Linked DNA regions of Larkinella insperata. The protein of the gene in region 1 interacts with the protein of each later gene in a pairwise test. Links are inferred from orthologs where the notes say so. Each region holds a gene or a part of one and is shown on either strand. Other genes may lie near its edges.

What was found.
Region 2: the proteins of rfaD (region 1) and menB interact in binary tests that used the Escherichia coli proteins (3 or more experiments, as listed by UniProt). The link is inferred for Larkinella insperata from one-to-one orthologs.

Annotation. Positions count from the first base shown.
Region 1 is NZ_CP110973.1:6,102,282-6,111,714, forward strand. The notes cover bases 2,811-5,561. They hold rfaD (ADP-glyceromanno-heptose 6-epimerase), read right to left. Parts: upstream 4,794-5,561; coding sequence 3,828-4,793; downstream 2,811-3,827. Other genes in these bases: OQ371_RS24610 (S8 family serine peptidase), read left to right, coding at 2,811-3,759; OQ371_RS24620 (6-pyruvoyl trahydropterin synthase family protein), read left to right, coding at 5,104-5,520; lpxB (lipid-A-disaccharide synthase), read left to right, coding at 5,524-5,561. Outside these bases: OQ371_RS24600 (TetR/AcrR family transcriptional regulator), read left to right, coding at 200-766; OQ371_RS24605 (aminopeptidase P family protein), read right to left, coding at 845-2,140; more of OQ371_RS24610, read left to right, coding at 2,221-2,810; more of lpxB, read left to right, coding at 5,562-6,636; OQ371_RS24630 (1-acyl-sn-glycerol-3-phosphate acyltransferase), read right to left, coding at 6,665-7,231; OQ371_RS24635 (site-2 protease family protein), read right to left, coding at 7,268-8,413; OQ371_RS24640 (HAD family hydrolase), read right to left, coding at 8,376-9,041; OQ371_RS24645 (acetyl-CoA carboxylase carboxyltransferase subunit alpha), read right to left, coding at 9,053-9,433. UniProt on the Escherichia coli protein: Catalyzes the interconversion between ADP-D-glycero-beta-D-manno-heptose and ADP-L-glycero-beta-D-manno-heptose via an epimerization at carbon 6 of the heptose.
Region 2 is NZ_CP110973.1:5,363,281-5,372,844, reverse strand. The notes cover bases 2,222-5,103. They hold menB (1,4-dihydroxy-2-naphthoyl-CoA synthase), read right to left. Parts: upstream 4,134-5,103; coding sequence 3,309-4,133; downstream 2,222-3,308. Other genes in these bases: OQ371_RS21625 (AMP-binding protein), read left to right, coding at 4,896-5,103; OQ371_RS21630 (DUF2452 domain-containing protein), read right to left, coding at 4,239-4,694; OQ371_RS21640 (GntR family transcriptional regulator), read right to left, coding at 2,283-3,299; OQ371_RS21645 (N-acetylmuramoyl-L-alanine amidase-like domain-containing protein), read left to right, coding at 2,222-2,310. In the rest of the region: OQ371_RS21650 (alpha-amylase family glycosyl hydrolase), read left to right, coding at 1-1,185; more of OQ371_RS21645, read left to right, coding at 1,414-2,221; more of OQ371_RS21625, read left to right, coding at 5,104-5,963; OQ371_RS21620 (DUF2975 domain-containing protein), read left to right, coding at 6,102-6,719; OQ371_RS21615 (helix-turn-helix domain-containing protein), read left to right, coding at 6,723-6,974; OQ371_RS21610 (hypothetical protein), read left to right, coding at 7,145-7,924; OQ371_RS21605 (hypothetical protein), read right to left, coding at 7,930-9,564. UniProt on the Escherichia coli protein: Converts o-succinylbenzoyl-CoA (OSB-CoA) to 1,4-dihydroxy-2-naphthoyl-CoA (DHNA-CoA).

The DNA.
Region 1 (9,433 bases):
TGTTACCGTTTTCTACATTTTTTTAACTTATTGTAAACAGTTTCTTCCTTACTAACATCTTTTTCGGGAATATATCCCTAAATTTGTCCTGCTTTACACACAAACTACCCTAAATAAACCGTCAACGCGCTTTGCCGCCGAAACACGGTTTACGAACAGACGAATGACAGAAGTACGGAAAAGGAATCGTACGCAGACGATGGCACGCTTACTTCAGGCCGTCGGTGAGGTAATTTCAGAACGAGGTGTCAACCGGGTTGGGATCAATGCAGTGGCCGAAAAGGCTGGCGTCAACAAAGTACTTATCTACCGGTATTTTGGCGGCTGGGACGGTCTTCTCCAGCAGTTTCTGACGGAAGGCAATTTTCTGACAGAATACAATAAACAGTTCCTGGAAACGAATACAGCGTCTGCGCCGAACGCTTGTCAAACCCGCATTGACTACCTGACAGGTCTGCTCCGCCAATTGAAGAGCCACCCCCCTGCCCAGGAGATGCTGAAATGGGAAATCAGTAACCCCAGTTCATCGGTAAGCCAGCAACTGGTTATCAACCGGAATGAATCGTACCAACAAGTCCTCGACAAATTCTTTAAGACTGAAAATGAGGACCTTAATACCGTTACGGCCGTTCTGACCTCGGGAATTGCCATGTTGCTGTTGATTGCGCCCAGCCAGAAGCAATTCATGGATCTCAACTTACAATCCGAAGAAGGCTGGCAGCGAATCGAGCACGCCATTGGCCGGATTTATAATTCGTTGCAGTAACATTGCGTTTGTCCTTGCAGAAGGAGACAGCCTCTCTATGGTTCAGGCCGTTCTCCTTCTACAAAGACGAATTCACCGTTATTTATTCATCAGGTCCTCGATTTCTTCAATTTCCACCGGAATGGAAGCCATTAAATCGATGTTCCCGTCGTCCGTAATCAGGATGTTGTTTTCGAGCCGGATGCCCAGGCCCTCCTGGCGTATATAGATGCCCGGTTCGCAGGTAAAAACCATGCCTGACTCAAACCGCCGGTATTTGTTGCCGACATCGTGAACGTCCAGACCCAGGAAGTGCGAGGTCCCGTGCATGAAATACTTCCGGTACAGGGGAGCATCCGGGTCTTGCTTGGCCACTTCGTGGCGATCGAGCAGGCCCAGACCAATCAGCTCCGATTCCATAACCTTGCCTACTTCCTTGTGGTATTCATCCCAGAGGTTACCCGGCACCAGCATCTTTGTGGCTTCCTTCATCACGTTTAGCACAGCCTGGTAGACGGCTTTCTGCCGGTCCGTAAACCGGCCGCTCACGGGTATGCTGCGCGTCAGGTCGGCGTTGTAATTGCCGTATTCGGCGGCCACATCCAGCAGAATCACCTGCCCGTCCTGGCATTGCTGGTTATTCTGGAGGTAGTGCAGTACGCAGGCGTTGGGACCTGTGGCAATAATGGGTTCGTAAGCAAACCCGCGCGAACGCTGCCGGACAAACTCGTGTAGCAACTCGGCCTCGATCTCGTACTCCCAAACCCCGGGTTTAACAAAGCCGAGTAGCCGCCGAAAACCGTCTTCCGTGATCCGAACGGCTTCCTTGAGCAGCGTCACTTCTTCGGGTTGTTTGATGGCGCGCAGGTTGTGCATCAGCGGAGCCAGCCGCTCATAGTGGTGGAGCGGATACTTTTCCCTGAACTGCCGGATGTTGCGGGCATCACGCGTTTCCACCTCCGACGAATTGCGGGTGTGTTCGTTGGTATTCAGGTAGATGTGCTCGGCTTCAAACACCATCTGAATAAAAACCCGCTCGAACTCGTGGGTCCAGAATACCGTTTTCCGGGAAATGCCCGAGGTTTGTTCGGCTTCCTCTTTGGTGAGTTTGTGGCCTTCCCAGATTTCAATTAGTTCGTTGGTTTCGCGCAGAAACAAAACTTCCCGAAACCGCTCGTCCGGGTGATCGGGAAACAGCACCAGAATGGTTTCTTCCTGATCCACACCAGAGAGGTAGAAGAGGTCGTTGCTCTGCCGGAAGCCCATCGAGCCGTCGGCATTCGTCGGCATAATGTCGTTGGCGTGCAGAACCACCAGCGATTTAGGCTTTAATAATTCCGCCAGTCGCCGGCGGTTTCGGATGAACAATTCGTTGCTAATGGACGTATATTTCATAGGGTTACTATTTCAAAAGCCATGCGGTAATCTGATCATCATTTTGTACTTTAATGCCTAAAATTGACGCTTTCGTTTCAATGAAAAAAATTGTTTTGCTTCTTTTTGGGATAATAGTCGGCTGGACCGGTACCACGAACGCCCAATCCAAGTACTGGATTACGCTGACGGACAAGCCGTCTACCAGCCCGCCATCCCTTTCCATCCGCACCATTGCCAATCGACAGTCGCTGGGCCTGCCCGTCGACGAAACCGACCTGCCGCTCAACCCGGCTTACCTGCAAGCCTTGTCGGATGGGGGCATTCGCCCGCTGCACCAGTCGCGCTGGCTTAACGCCGTCTCGGCGGAACTGAGTCCCGCGCAAATTCAGCAGGTTAAAGCCTTACCGTTCGTGAAAGAATTGGTCCCGCTTGATCGAAATATTGTCATTAATAGCATCGACCACGACGTTACCAAAACCCAGATGGCGCCGGTGATGTCGCAAATTCAAGCCGATGTATTCGGGCGGGCGGGCATCTCGGCCAAAAATGTAACCATCGGCGTTATTGATGCCGGTTATTTCGGGGCCGACTCCGCCAGCGCGTTGAAGCATATTTTTCAGCGCAACGGGATTAAAGCCATCCGGGATCACGTCAATCCGGGCCGCGCCCGCGACGCTTTTTTCGGTTCACTCGAAACCCTGTCCGATTTCCACGGTACGGAAGTGATGGCGGCCATTGCGGGGCACGATCCAAACGAAAATATTCAGTACGGTCTGGCAACAGAAGCAACCTTCTACCTGGCCCGCACCGACCACGGCGCCCGCGAATTCCGGGGTGAAGAAGACAACTGGATTGCCGCCATGGAGTGGATGGACAGCCTGGGGGTGCGCATTATCAACACCTCGCTCGGTTACGCCAAAGGGTTTACCAATCCGAAAGAAAACTACCAGCCCAGCCAGATGGACGGCCATACGAGCCTCATCAGCAAAGCCGCGCAACTGGCCGCGGATAAAAAAGGAATTCTGGTCATTGTGTCGGCCGGTAACGAGGGCGACGACCGCTCGTGGCGCATCATCTCCACCCCCGCCGACGCGCAAGGCGTTCTGGCCGTTGGCGCCACCAACCACAAAGTTTGGAACCGCATCGGCTACAGCAGCATCGGTCCCGAATTTCTGCCCTACATGAAGCCCAATGTTTCCTGCTTCTCGTTGTACGGCACCTCCCTCTCCGCGCCCGTCATCACCGGTTTTGCGGCCTGTCTGATGCAGGCCAATCCCAAATTGACAAACAAGGAGTTGATCAGCATTATCGAAAAATCGTCGCACCTGTACCCCTACGGTAATAATTACATCGGCTACGGTGTTCCGCAGGCTTCCCGGGCGCTGGCGCTGGCAAAAGGTCAGTCGACGGCCGCCACGGCCCGTTCCATCAAGGCTTCCGGCAAAACGTACTCGTTGCCGCTGGCGGAGTATGCTGATGCCTCGGTATCAGTTTTTCACAAGAAAGACGACTTTAGGGTTATTCAGCAGGAGGCCATGCGCGTCCAGAACGGCGCACTCGTTCTGCGCCGAAACCACGACGAGAAGCGCACGACGGTGGATTTGAAAAAGGAAGTAATCGAGATTATCTGGCAGTAAGGATTTTCCCGGAAAGCACGAAGCCCGTTTCTCTTTACCAGAGAAACGGGCTTCGTGCTTTTTATCCCTTACAGATAGTTGCCCGGAACGAGGTAGTTTTTCACGTAATCGGCGATGCCTTCTTCCAGCGATTGAAACGGCTGCGTGTAGCCGATGGACCGCAGTTTGCTCATGGAAGCCTGCGTATAGTACTGGTATTTATCGCGAATGTCTTCGGGTGTGTCGACGAATTCGATCTGGGGCGTTACCCCCATCGCCTGAAACGTGTTATTGGCTAAATCGAGGAACGTGCGGGCTTTGCCGCTGCCGAGGTTGTAGATGCCGGAGTTCCGGCGGTGGTGCATCAAAAACAGGCAAACGTCCACGACATCCTTCACGTAAATAAAATCACGCATCTGTTCGCCATCCGCAAAATTAGGGTTGTGTGACCGGAACAGCTTCATGGACCCCTTCACCCTGACCTGACAAAACGCGTGGTAGATCACCGACGCCATCCGGTCTTTGTGGTACTCATTCGGACCGTAAACGTTGAAGAACTTTAGCCCGGCCCAGAAAAACGGGTGTCGTTCCTGCTCCAGTACCCATTTATCGAAATCGTTTTTCGAATCGCCGTACGGATTGAGCGGTTTCAACTGCGGGATCAGCGATTCGTTGTCATCATACCCCAACTCACCCAAACCGTAGGTAGCCGCTGAAGAAGCGTACACCAGGGGAATCTGATAGTCGATGCACTTCTGCCAGATTTTTTTCGAATACTCAACATTCAGGTGTTCAAAAATGCTCCGGTCGAACTCGGTTGTGTCGGTCCGGGCACCGATGTGGAACAGAAATTCAATTTCGTGGTAATTGTCATCGAGCCAGCTAAAAAACTCTTCGCGGTCGACCCGTTCCAGGATCCGTTTTCCTTCCAGGTTGGCAAGCTTATCTTCCCGTGAAAAATCATCAACGGCAATGATGGCGTTGAAGTTTTCCTGATTCAATCTTGAGATCAGACAGCTCCCAATGAAGCCGGTTGCGCCCGTAACAATTATCATATTTAGTAGAAATTGAGCAACGATTCTTTTAGGTTAGATTAATTTTGTGTGATCTTTCGTATAAAGTGGTTGTAAAGTTAGAATAATTCACTACACCAACCTATCCACCATTTAATGAAAAAATTGGATTATTTCACTATTAAACCCCTATGTCGTTCACTAAATCACAGCGTTAAAGGATTTGTCCGTTTCGTCGGGTATCGCTGAATTTGGATTTTTATTAACGCTCCGAAGGCCGTAATTTTGTTGTCAGATAAGGGCGGGTCTGTGGCCTGCTGAAAATGACGCATCGCTCCGGCGGTGGTATGTAATGGTATACGTTAGCAGAAAAGAACACTTCAACGCGGCACACCGGCTTTTTAACCCGGCCTGGTCGGACGAAAAGAATAGAGAGGTATTTGGCGCCTGTGCCAATGTAAACGGCCACGGCCACAATTTCGAATTGATTGTCACCGTTAAAGGGCAACCTCATCCGGACACGGGTTTTGTGATCGACCTCAAAGTGCTGGGCGATCTGGTAAAAGAAGAAATCATTGATAAAGTCGACCATAAAAATTTGAACATAGATGTCGACTTCATGCAGGGCAAAATGGCCAGTTGCGAGGTGTTTATCGTTCAAATCTGGAAAATCCTGGAACGCGCCCTCGCCAAGATTTCCGACGCCCGGCTGCACCAGATCCGGCTCTACGAAACCCCCAAAAACTACGTAGACTACTACGGGGAATAAACGATGATGTATTACCTGATTGCCGGTGAACGCTCGGGCGACCTGCACGGCGGAAACCTGATCAAAGCCATCCGGCGGCACGACCCCGACGCCCGCTTTCGGGCCTGGGGAGGAGAGCAGATGGAGGAAGCCGGGGCCACGCTCGTGCGGCATTACCGCGAAATGGCGTTCATGGGCTTTCTGGAGGTCATTCAGAACCTGGGCACCATCCGGCGAAACCTGCGCGACTGTCAAAAGGATCTGCTTGAAACCCGGCCCGATGTGCTGATCCTGATCGACTACGCGGGTTTTAACCTGCGCATGGCCCGGTTTGCGAAAAAACACGGCATTCGGGTGTTCTACTACATCTCCCCCAAAGTCTGGGCCTGGAACCAGAAGAGAGCCCTGAAAATAAAAGCCGTGGTGGATCGCATGTTTGTGATTTTTCCGTTCGAGGTCGGGTTTTATGACACGTTTGATTACCGGGTCGATTACGTAGGCAATCCGTTGATGGACGCCATTGCTGCGTTCCGGCCCGACCCGGCTTTTCGTCAACAATACCGGCTGGGCGACAAACCCGTCATTGCACTCCTGCCGGGCAGCCGTCGGCAGGAAGTAATTCAAATGTTGCCGGCCATGCTCGAAACCGTCCGCCATTTTCCGGGCTATCAGTTTGTTGTTTCCGGCGTCAGCAACCTGCCGGAATCGCTCTATAAAACGGCCATGACCACCTGCCCCGATCTACCCGTGGTGGTCGACGACGCCTACAATCTGCTGGCCGTTGCCGATGCCGCCCTGGTCACCTCCGGAACGGCTACGCTGGAAACCGCCCTGCTGAATACGCCGGAAGTGGTTTGCTACAAAACGTCATGGATATCGTTTGAAGTCGCCCGGCGCCTGATTGCCGTTTCTTACATTTCGCTGGTCAATCTGATTCTGGACCGGGAAGCCGTTAAGGAATTGACGCAGCACCTGCTGACGCCGGAAAACCTCGTTCGGGAACTGGGCAAAATTCTGCCCGGAGGCTCCGACCACGCGCGTCAGCAGGCCGATTACGCCGAACTACGGGAAAAAGTGGGCGGGCCGGGCGCATCCGACCGGGCGGGCGAGCTGATGGTGCAGTACTTACGCGCCTGAGGTCTTTGCGCCACAGGCACTTTGTCCGTCAGGAAATGATGCCCGTTTGTTCGTATCGTTTCAGCCACGTTTTTTTCTTGCCCTGGATCTGGCTAAAAAACTCGTAGATGGGACGCATGTCGGTTTCAAAATTGCCGGTAACGTACAAGGGTTCGCTCAAAAAAATCGTCTTGCGTGGGTAATCAAACCCCGTCAGAACCAGAGGCACTTTGGCTTTGAGGGCAATATAGTAGAAACCGGTTTTGAGTCGCTCCACGTCTGAGCGCGTGCCTTCGGGCAGGATGCAGACGTGCAGGTAATCGTTCTGATTAAGCACATCGGCCATTGCATCGACGAGGTTGTTGGATCGGCTGCGGTCGACCGGCTTGCCCCCCAGAAGCCGGAAAAGCCAACCGGCGTACCAGGTAAAGAGTTCTTTCTTCGCTAAATACTGAATCCGGACGCCGGTCGTGGCCCTTCCCCCCAACCCCACCGGAAAATCCCAGTTGGTAGTGTGCGGAGCCAGTACCCAAAGGGCCTTCGGAACCGTCGGAACGGGTCCAACGAGTTTCCAGCCAGCCAGTTTATAAAGCCACCGGGCGATTGCATTGAACATACGCTTCAGAAACAGGTTAGACGAACGACTTCGGGGTTAGGAAAATATAAATGGTTTCGGACTGAAACAGAGCACAAAGATGAGCAGCGCGAGCCAGCCGAGAATAACCCGTCCGGTACCCAGCGGCTGATCATCTTCGGTTTCGGGATGATAAACCCCCAAAAACCGCCCCAATATCAGAACAAATAATAAGAATCCGGGATAGCCTTCCACCGTCGGGAAAAAGAACGATACCAGAAACTGCCCGGCACCGACGCTCAGCGCCAGCGTCAGCGTGGTCATCCGGTTTTCGCTGATGCTCCGGAAACTGGTAAATAACCCCAGCACATACAAACCGAGATAGCCCAGTTCATTAATGAAATCACGGTCTTTGGGAACCATGAAATCCGTTGGCTTAATGAACCCCAGACCGGCGTAAAACGCAAAAGCCACAAACAGCACGGGTGCAACCTTCCGAAAAGCCCGCCGACCGATCAGGCTGTAAAGCACGTGGCCGCCGTCCAGTTGTCCGATCGGAATTAGGTTAAGCGCCGTGAAAAATAAGGCAAAATAGCCCGCCATCAGATACGGGTAATGAATCATTTCGTAAGGATGGGGTAACCGGGCCGGATCCGCAACGTAGGTTTTAAAGAACCAGAAGATCAGGTTATCGCCCAGACTCATGACGCTATCGGGCGGCAGGTTTTTGTAAACGTGCTCACCAAACGCCAAACCATATTGCTGGTATTCGGGGTGGATCGTAAAGATAAACTCCGGGGGCGGCAGGTGCGTAAAACCGTACCAGAGCACCACCAGCGCCAGCACAAATCCCGCCAGCGGACCGGCAATCCCGATGTCGAAAAACTTTTTACGGCTGTTAATGAAATCCTGAATCCGGATGAAAGCCCCCAAGGTACCGAGCGTTTGCCCGATGCCAAACCAGAGCGGAATGTAGTAGGGCAACGTGACCCGGACGTGATGGTAGCGGGCCGTAAAAAAATGCCCGAATTCGTGCACCGTCAGAATTGCCAGAAACGGGATGGAATAATGCAACCCGTCCCAGAATTCGGGCCAGCCGATACCGTGTTCCGGGTCCAGAAAAAAACGACCGTAAATCCATTCCGCACCAGCCGCGGTCGTCGAAAACAGCGTAAGGACGAAAAGGCTAGCTTGAATGAGGTACGTCCTCGTTTGTGGATTCATCGCGAAGATAATCAAGAATCGTCAGGGGCGGTTGTACCTGCACCGCCTGAATACCTAACTCGGCAGCCGCCCGGATGTTATGCGGATTGTCGTCTAGAAAAAGGGTCTCTTCCGCTTGCAGCCCCGACGTATTCAGCACGTACTGGTAAATCTCCGGCGACGGTTTGGCCAGCCTCACCTCGTACGAATAATACACCCGCTCGAACAGGTCTTCGAGCGGTGGCTGCCCCATTTCGGAAAATATTTTATTGACCTTGGCAATGTGAATAGCGCTGGTGTTGCTCAGCAGAAACAGCCGGTATTGGCCCCTAAGCTCCCGAATGCGCTGGACCCGTTCAACAGGCAAATCGAGCAGGACGGTGTTCCAGGCGGTATCAATCACCTCGTCGGCCCAGGAATCATTTTTCAATAACTGCCGAACGTGCTGCCGAAAACCGTCGTCGTCAATCAGCCCCGTTTCGTACTGCAGCGTCAGACCGTGTTCGCGCCAGAGCGCTTCCACTTCGTCTTCACTCAGGCCAGAAAGCACGGCAAAATTTCGGATAGGCCCCCGCAGATCAATCGGGATGATGACGTCGCCGAGGTCAAAAATGATGTTTTTAATACCGGGTTTTAAAACACCTGCCATTGATGGTTCAATTATTCAAGTACCACTCCCATTGCACAGAATTTCTCGATCCGCTGATCGATGCGTTCTTCGGGCGTCAATTTATTTAACTCAGCCAGGGTATCGATGATGGTCTGTTTAATCCGCCGGGCCATTTCCGGGTGATCGGTATGGGCCCCGCCCTGCGGTTCCTCGATGATACCGTCCACGAGCTTGTTTTTCTCCATGTCGCGAGCCGTTACTTTCATGGCTTCCGCGGCCTGTTCCTTGTAATCCCAGCTCCGCCAGAGAATGGTCGAACAGTTTTCGGGCGAAATCACCGAATACCAAGTGTTTTCGAGCATCAGCACGCGGTCGCCAATGGCAATTCCGAGAGCCCCGCCCGACGCGCCTTCTCCGATGACAATACAAAT
Region 2 (9,564 bases), 740 kb from region 1 along the record:
CCGGCGGGTGTCGTTACGCCCGAAACGCCGGATGCGCCCTACGGGGAGAACCCGGCCAAAGCGACCGGTAACGACGTATTTAGTGCCCAACCGGGCATCAACGACTGGTTTGAAACCACCAAGCTCAACTACGGCGTCGATTACCTCAACAACCGCCAGGCCCACTTCGAGCCCGTGCCGTCGACCTGGACCAAAATGCGGGACATTCTGTTGTTCTGGGCCGGAAAGGGTGTCGATGGTTTTCGGTGCGACATGGCCGAGATGGTGCCGGTCGAATTCTGGGGCTGGGCCATTCCGCAGGTAAAAGCCGCCAGGCCGGGCATCATTTTTATCGCCGAAATTTACAATCCGCAGCAATACCGCAACTATATTTTTACCGGCAAGTTCGATTACCTCTACGACAAAGTCGGGCTGTACGATGCGGTTCGGGAACTCATGGAGGGCAAGGGCACAACGGAGAACATCACCCGTGTGTGGCAGCAGGAATCGGGCGACTACGCAAACCACATGCTGCGGTTTCTGGAAAACCACGATGAACAGCGCATTGCGTCCCGCTTTTTCGCCCACGATCCGTGGACGGCGGTTCCGGCCATGACCCTGTCGGCCACGCTGCATACCGGCCCGATGATGATTTATTTCGGGCAGGAGTTGGGCGTGAACCCGACGCAGGCCGAGGGTTTTCAGGGCGAAGACGGCCGCACAACCATTTTCGATTATTGGGGCATTCCGGAATACCAGGCCTGGACCAACGGCAGCGAAGGCAAACCCGGCCTGTTCAACGGCGGCAAACTGACCGACAACCAGAAGGAGCTGCGCAAATTCTACCAGCAGCTCAACCAGTTGGTTAACGGCAGTCACGCCATCCGGACCGGGGCTTTTTACGACCTTCAATACGTTAATAACAACGGCCAGAGTGCGGGCTACAATCCGCAGCGGTTATATAGCTACCTGCGGCATTCGGACAAGCAAAAGCTCTTGATCGTCTGTAATTTTGACAAAGAGAAACCGGCAAAAACGACGGTCCGCATTCCCATCGAAGCCTGGAAAACCATGAAGTTGGACGGCACAAAAAACTATTCCTTCACGGATATTTTCCGGACCAAGACCAAGTTGAAAGCAGCTGCCAATGCCGGAGTGCCGGTGGAGTTGCCACCACTGAGCGTGCTTGTGCTGGAGATCAAATAAGAGCCGGTGAATTTCAGCAGCAAACGGGGTGTCGACGGAAAACCGGAGGGCAACGAGCCAGCTTATTTGATTTGGTACCGGTCCGGCAGCGGGCAGCAAGGAAAAGCTTCCGTTCGGATGTGACTTGAACTGGCTTTCTGGGTCGTAACATAGGAGAAAATTGCAGGCTTTGACGTTTTTTCGTATTTTCACGGTTAATCTTACGGCCTTCTTAACCACCGTAGCTGAATGAAGAAACTGTTTACCTGTCTGGTTGCTGTCATACCATTTACCCATACATTTGCCCAGCGTTCGATTACCGATTTTTCGCTCCGTCAGGTAAAGGTAGCGCCCGCACCAACCCCGGCCGAAACCGCCGTGGCCATCAGCAAGTCATTCCAGGGTCGGCCCTATGCGGGCAACACGCTTGACGAGAACGAGACCGAACAGCTCGTAGTCGATTTTCGGGCGTTCGACTGCACCACGTTTCTGGAAACCACCCTGGCGCTGGCCCTGTCGCGGCATCAGCTAACGAATGAAAAAGATACCGCCCAGTTTGACCGGCTTTTCCGGGAGAATCTGACGCGCATCCGGTACCGCAACGGCCAGATCGATGGGTTTGCCAGCCGCCTGCATTATTTCTCGGAATGGCTGTTGGATAATGAGCAGAAAGGCATTGTTGAAGATGTAACCGGTCAGATTGGCGGAATCCGGGTGAAGAAACCGATCTCCTACATGACCCAATATACCTACAAATACCCGCAGCTTGCAAAACCGGCAATCCGGAAGCAAATCGCGCAGGTCGAACTGGCGATAAGCCAGCAGCGGTACTGGTTTATTCCCAGAGGGCAGATTCGGACCATTGAAAATTGCCTCCAAGAAGGCGATATTGTTATGATGATGGCGGCCCGGCCCGGCCTGGACATGAAACACGTCGGCATGGTGGTCTGGCAAACGGACGAGGACGGTACGCGCCGGGCGCACCTGTTGCACGCTTCGTCACAATACGGCGAAGTGGCCATTTCGGAGCAGCCGCTGGCCGAGTACATCAAAAGAAACCCGCAGTTTTCGGGCATTCGGGTGGCGCGGTTGAAAGAAACCGTACCGCCAACGATGGCTTACAGCGATGCCCGCCGGATCAACTGAAACGGGTTTTTAACCTTTTCGTGCCGTTTCTCCTGAATCAACCGGGCGGCAGTTTCACCCATTTTTTCGTGATCCGTTGAAATCACGGCAATGCCATCGGCCAGAACTTCTTTCAGGGGCGTTTCGTTAAAGGCCAGCACGCCAATGTCCTGGCCCAGTTGCCAGCCGCGCTGTTTAGCCTGCCGGACCAGTTCAACCAGATCGCCGTCTTCCAGCACAATATACGCTGTGCCGGGCTGAAGTTCGCGGCCCATCAGCGTGTCGAGCAGTTCAAATTCTTTCTGGTAGTGAACACAGAAATTGCGGAACCCGCGCACAATATCCCGTGGGTAATACACTTCCTTCGGGAAAACCAGCGTTATTTTCTGGTACTTTTCCAGGACATCTAGTCCCGATTCCAGCGCTTCATAAATGTCGCGGTCAAATTGCTGGTAAACCACGGAGTATTCGCCTTTTAGCTCCGGAACTTCGCGGTCGAGAATAATCAGTTCGTTGGCCGGAATCTGTTCAAGCAGCTTCACGACGTTCACCTGCTCCGTTTCCTCGTAGAAGTGGGGCATCACCACGTAATAATGGTATTGCCCCAGGTTTTCTTCCAATAACTTTTTAAACCGTTGGGCGCTGTGGTGGTGAATGCGCAGATCGACTACGGCATTGGGACCCAGCGCGTTCACCATCGCGTAATAGATAATTTTTTTGTAAGCGCTGAATTTGTTGATCAGCAGCAACACGCGCAATTGCCCGGGGCCGTCGCGCCGAATAAAAAATCCTTTGCCCTGCACGGCCTGAATAATGCCTTCCTTTTTGAGGTAATTATAGGCTTTCTCGACCGTATCGCGGGCCAGGTAATATTCTTCACTCAGCTCGTTAATCGACGGTAATTGCTGGTCTCTTTTCAAAGTACCAATTTCAATGCCGTTGATCACCGCGTTAACGATCTGACGGTATTTGGGAACGCTCGACTGCGATTCAATGTGCAGATCAATCATAGTTACGGTTTAAGGAAATTTAGGGAACTGACCGAAATCGGGTTTACGTTTTTCAAGAAACGCATTTTTACCCTCTTTCGCTTCATCGGATAAATAATATAGTAAGGTAGCATCGCCCGCCAGTTGCTGGATTCCCGCCTGGCCGTCCAGTTCGGCGTTGAAGGCGGCTTTCAGCATCCGGAGTGCAATCGGGCTCTTCTCCAGCATTTTGCGGCACCATTCCAGCGTGGTTTCTTCCAGTTGCTCCAGCGGCACTACTTTGTTAACCAGTCCCATGTCCAGGGCCTCCTGGGCGTCGTACTGGTCGCATAGGTACCAGATTTCACGGGCTTTTTTCTGCCCAACGATCCGGGCCAGGTACGAAGCACCAAAACCCCCGTCAAAACTTCCGACTTTCGGGCCGGTTTGTCCGAAGCGGGCGTTTTCGGCGGCAATGGTCAGGTCGCAGATGACGTGCAGGACGTGGCCTCCGCCGATGGCCCAACCCGCCACCATGGCCACGACGGGCTTCGGAATACGCCGGATCTGCATCTGGAGGTCGAGCACGTTCAGGCGCGGTACGCTATCTTCACCCACGTAGCCACCGTGTCCCCGCACCGACTGGTCACCCCCGCTGCAGAACGCCTTGCCTCCTTCGCCGGTCAGGATAACCACACCCACGCGCTCGTCCTGCCGGGCCAGTTCCATGGCTTCGCTCATCTCTTTGACCGTCAAAGGCGTGAATGCATTGTGTTTTTCGGGCCGGTTGATGCTGATTTTGGCAACGCCCTCGTAATACTGAAACAAAATCTCGCGGTATTCTTTAATGGTTTCCCAGGGATACTTACTCTGCATGTGCGTATGAAATTTAATGGTTCAAGTCGTTGGATGGTTGAATTGGTTAAAGCCGTGTGAGCTCGGCATCAATCGGTTGGCTAGATAAAGTCTCAATCCCGCCGTTTATTCTTCCGAATAGTCACTGTCGTGATAGGCAACGTCCCAGGTGTGGTCGGCCATCATGCGTACGGTGGCGACGCAGCGTCGGAACGGATTAACGCGACCCCATTCGTGGGGGGCAATCATTGACAGCACATCGGTACCGTCTTTTTTCTCGTAGAAATAATAGGTGTGGCCAACAATCGGCTCAAAGCCCATCTGCGCGTTATAAATCCGTTCCGATACTTCCACCCGGTTGCGGATGGCGGTGGCTTGCTCGGCCAGCAACTGCATTTGCCGGTATAACTGTGAGAGTTGCAGATCGGTTTGTTCCCGCATGGCCGTCACGGCGCGGCCTTTCATTTTACCCTTGTCTTCGGGCTTGATGATGGCACTGCCGACGGAGTGCGCGTATTCGAGCAGGCCGGGCCGGTCGGTTACTTTGTCAACCGATATCGGATTTTCAAATTCTTCATTCATGCTCCTGTGTGGTCGGTTTTACGCCTGTTGTACTCGCCCGGGGAGTGGCCGTTTGGCGCCGAAAACCCCGTCTGAATCATAATAACCCCGCGAATCAAAAAGCTGTTTTCTGCTTCAACCTCGTCGGATTCAATCGCTTCGGGTAACTACAACAAATCGGGGCAAAAGTAGCGTATTTTTGCGATTCATCCTGTACAACTCATGCGAATCGCCCCTGGTTATTTACCCGAACCCCAGACTGACTACGAAGCCAAAGCCGTCCACTTTTGCCGGGCCTGGCTTTCGGGACAATCCTTTTTCACCCTGCACACCTCCGGTTCGACCGGTGCGCCCAAACCCATCATTTTAAGCCGTAGCCAGATGAGGGCCAGCGCCCACCTGACGGGACAAACGTTTGGACTTCGGGCGGGTGACCGGGCGCTGGCTTGCCTTAACATCGATTACATTGCCGGGGTGATGATGCTCGTGCGGGGGCTGGAACTCGGGCTGGATTTAACCGTGGTAGAACCCGCATCCAATCCGTTTCAGGGGTTCGATGCCAGTTTGGATGCGTTGGATTTTGCGGCTTTTGTCCCGTTGCAGATGCACACCCTGCTCGATCAGGCCGAACGTTCACTGCCGGTCCTGAACCGGATGAAAGCCATTCTGGTGGGCGGGGCCGCCGTGGATCAGGCGCTGGCCAGCCGGGTGCAGGCCATCGAAGCGCCCGTGTTCAGTACGTACGGAATGACCGAAACCGTCTCCCACATTGCCGTCCGCCGGATCAACGGTCCGGGCCAGACCGACGTTTTTCGGGCGCTAAACGGGGTTGAGATTGGCGTGGATAACCGGGGTTGCCTGAACATCAACGCAGCCGCCACCGATTTTCAAACGGTTCAAACCAATGATGTGGTGGAGTTGATCGATCCGCGCCACTTTCGGCTGCTCGGTCGGGCTGATTCGATCATCAACAGCGGGGGCGTCAAGATTCAGCCGGAACGGGTGGAAGAGGTCATTGCCGGGGTGCTGGCACGGGAGCACCTTCAGACCCGGTTTTTCATCTATGGTGTACCGGGCGGGCGGCTGGGCCAGCAAGTTGTTTTGTTTGTGGAGGATGAGAACGGATGGCCGGAGAGCCGTATTGACGCTGTAAAAAACACCGTTCGCCAGAAAATAGGGCCGTATGCTGTGCCCAGGAAAGTTCTGGCACTTCCGGTTTTTCAGGAGACACCAACCGGGAAAATTGACAAAAAAAGAATTGCTGCCACCTGCTTTCCGGAGAAAATGTGAACAGATCGAATTTCATTTGACAAAAATAGCTATTTAATATTTTTGAGGAACAACAAATGTTTATTGATTACCGATAAAAAATTGTTGTTTAGTAAGGAGGATTTGCTTAGGTTTGGTTCAGACTAACTGCTAAATCCCATGAAGCCACAATTCGTTTTCTCCTTTCTCAGAATCGCGACGAGCATCCTGTTTTATTTAATGGTATTGATTACCATCGCCGTTTTTTGCGTTGGTGCCCTCTCTTTTTATGAAGGCAATACCGGGCAGATGAAGGCGCAGTTTACCCAAGAGGTGATGGTATCTGATGAAGCAGATGAAAAGCCGAAGAGGCATTATTCGGAAGATGGACTGGCTCAGCTATCGGCCATTTCGAATCGGTACCGGCTGGAGTTTAAGCCGAATTCGGACTTAGGGTATTACTTTTTTGGTATGAATATGCTGAACCTGCTGCTTGTTATGACGATTCTGTGGCAATTCCGGCGGATCTTTGGGGAAGCGAACGTAGTTGACCCGTTCAAAAAGTCTATTTTCAGGCGCCTGGTTGTGTTGTCCATTCTGTTTGCGGCTTCCGATTTAATCAGACTGATTCATTATCTGGTGTTTGGTAGGTTGGTGCACCGACACCTCTCCAGCCCCAGTTTTGACCTGATCACGGAGTTGGGCAATGGGCTAATTACGGGGTTGATTGTTTACGCCATTGCTGTGATTTACCAGCGGGGTATCGTATTTCAGGAAGAAAACGCGTTAACCGTTTAACCCATGCCGATTATTGTAAACCTGGATGTCATGATGGCGCGCCGGAAAATGTCATTATCCGAACTGGCTGAACAGGTGGACATCACGTTGTCGAACCTGTCAATTCTTAAAACCGGCAAAGCCAAAGCCATCCGGTTTTCCACTCTCGAGAGGATTTGTGAAGCGCTTGACTGCCAGCCCGCGGATATTCTTGAATACGTGAAGTCGCCCGCTGCCAGCGGCAACACGCACCCGGTTGAGTTTTTAGACACATAAATACAACTTTAGTCGCCGGTCAACGTCGGAATGAGCCGGTACCCGTTAGTTGCTCCAGACTGGTCCCGTAGGGTATATTTTACTCCTCAAAGCCGGATGCGGAGCGGGTAACGGAATCCGTGCTACTTTTGCGGAGCGGGTAAGCAAAGCCGCTAAACATTTTACCTGGAATGGCTGATTCAACTTTCGATAAACTGGAAATTCGGTACCAGACCGCGATGGTGGTGCCTCCGCCGTATGCCCATTTTTTTACGATTATTCTTCGCGCTTCAGCGGATAAACGGCTCACCGTCGAGCTGACGATGACGTACACGGATCGCGATGAATTGGAAGAAGACGAAATTGTGGCAGAAGGTTTTACGCCCAACGATGATTACCAGTGGTCGGGGCAGCTACCGGCGGTTTGGGTGCAACCCGTGGGGGATCTCGTCCGGAAAACCCAATTGAAAGCGTTCGACGAGGAAAAACTGACGGATAATCAGGAGTATTTTCTGGTAACGATCGAGCAGAAACCGCAGGGCAGCCGGTCGGGTGCGCCCGTTCAGCGGACCGAATGGCAATTTCTCAGCCAGGAATTGATTCAGGCGGTGTTCGAAATTTCCGGCAAGGAAAAGCCGTTTGAGGCAACGTACGTCGAGATCGAGAATGGAGGGCGCGTCGAAGCCCGGCTGACGGCTTCGTTCGGTCAGCGGGAGACCCGGCTGGAAATCCGGCGCAACAACCAGAACCGCTCCACAACCCTGCCCTGGAAGGAGTTGAATGCGATGATGGAAGTTTTCTACGGCGTTGATTACAACAGCGAAGAAGCCCTGACGGCACCGCCCCGCAAACCCGGTCGGTACCTAAACCTGGGGACGCCGGAGTGGTACGAAATTGGAACGGCGGTGGTTGGCGATGAAGGAGCCGTTGGCAAACTGCGTAAATTGCTGACTCGCCTGATCCAATCCTGACGGGCTTAAAACGATACGGTCTGTTGCATCATCACCAGTTCGAGTTGACCATCGGCTTTTTTCAGCAGGCAGCCCAGCCGGTATTCGCCCGGTTGGACGGCCTCTATTGGCAAAACGGTCGACAGACTGGCGTCGAAATAGGTCCCCTGCGTCAAGAACCGTCGCCAGCCGGCAAACTTGGGCAGCGTGCCCGCCAGATACGTCTTTTGACGGGCCTCACTGTGCAAAACCACAAACAGATTGTCGTGCAGGTGCTGACGGGCCAGTGGTAAGGAATGAACGGTCACCGAAAACTGCGGGGGACCGTTCCCTTCGTGCAAAAACCGCTGCGTTTGAAGACGGTACGGTTTGAAATCCTTCTGCTGTACGGTGGTTTGCAACAATTCGCCCAAGCCATTGAACAGGTCGGGCACTTGCCAGTAGCCCTGCCGGTAGGCCGGAATCAAAAAGGGCAGACTGCTTTCAATGGTGCTGTAATTGTTTAGTTCAGTCTGGTGTTGGCGCCAGTTGTAGGTGTCGGCCATCAACCGGCTGTGTTTGCTGGCTACCTCCGGGGTGTAGAGCGTGTAGGCGTTGACGAAAATAAGGGCGGCAAAACCCGTAAAAAGCAGCAGGAAGCTTTTTCGCAGTTTGGGAAAACCGTCGAGCAGAAACAGGTAAAAAAACAAGGAACTCAAAGCCGCATAAATCTTGAAACGATTTTCGAGAACCAGATCGGAAGACGCCCGAAAAACGGTGATTAACCCGATGGTCAAGAGGATAAAACAGAAAAAGGCGGACAATTCATTTCGAAACGAATCAACAAGGGGCCGCTTTTTAAACGAGGTAAAAAAGCGGATAAGAAGTACTGGTAAAGTTAGCAAACAAATTACCGACCCCCAGGCAATGGATGCGCCGATCGACACGGCCGGAAAAACCGATAAGCTGGCTCCAATTCGGGCAACAAACGAGGCCGGTAAATACGCCCAGTTGATTGTACTTCTGACCCCGCTTCCGGGCGTATAATCCGACAGATAAAATACCAGCGCCAGGGCCATAAATACACCCCACGGAATCAGACTTTTGTACTTTCTTTCAAGCAGGAGCAGAAAGCATCCGGTGGCAAAAACCAGGATACCGTTGCCGTGGGTAAACGTCGCCAGCGTAGCGAGAACAACCGCAATTCCCAACCTCAGGGCTGTCGGTTTTCGCAGCAAAGTCAGGCAGCAGGCCAGCAGGAGCAGGAGGGTAATGTGCTGCAAGCCCGTCAGAGCCCAGATGCTGACTTCGTGGTACTGGGGCTGAAACAGCAGGAACGGAATGGGCAGAAAGTAATAAAAGGGCAGGGCAAGCCGCCGAAACAACCGGTAAATAAATGCCGTAACCAGCACCAGATTTACAGCCGCCACGAAAATAAACAGCTTAAAATTCAGGTGGCCCGTCAGCAGATAATCCAGGTAACTAATCAGCCGGGGGACAAAAATACGGTGGTCGTTTTCGGGCCGGAAAAGTTGAGTGAAATTAGATTTCCAACCTTGATCTTTCCGGATTTCATGAATGATTTGTAGTAAGCTATTGTCGTCCTGAAACGGAAAGTTGACGGAATAGGCATCGACATAATACAAAAAAAAGCCGATAACAAAGAGGACAGTAAGGCCCGT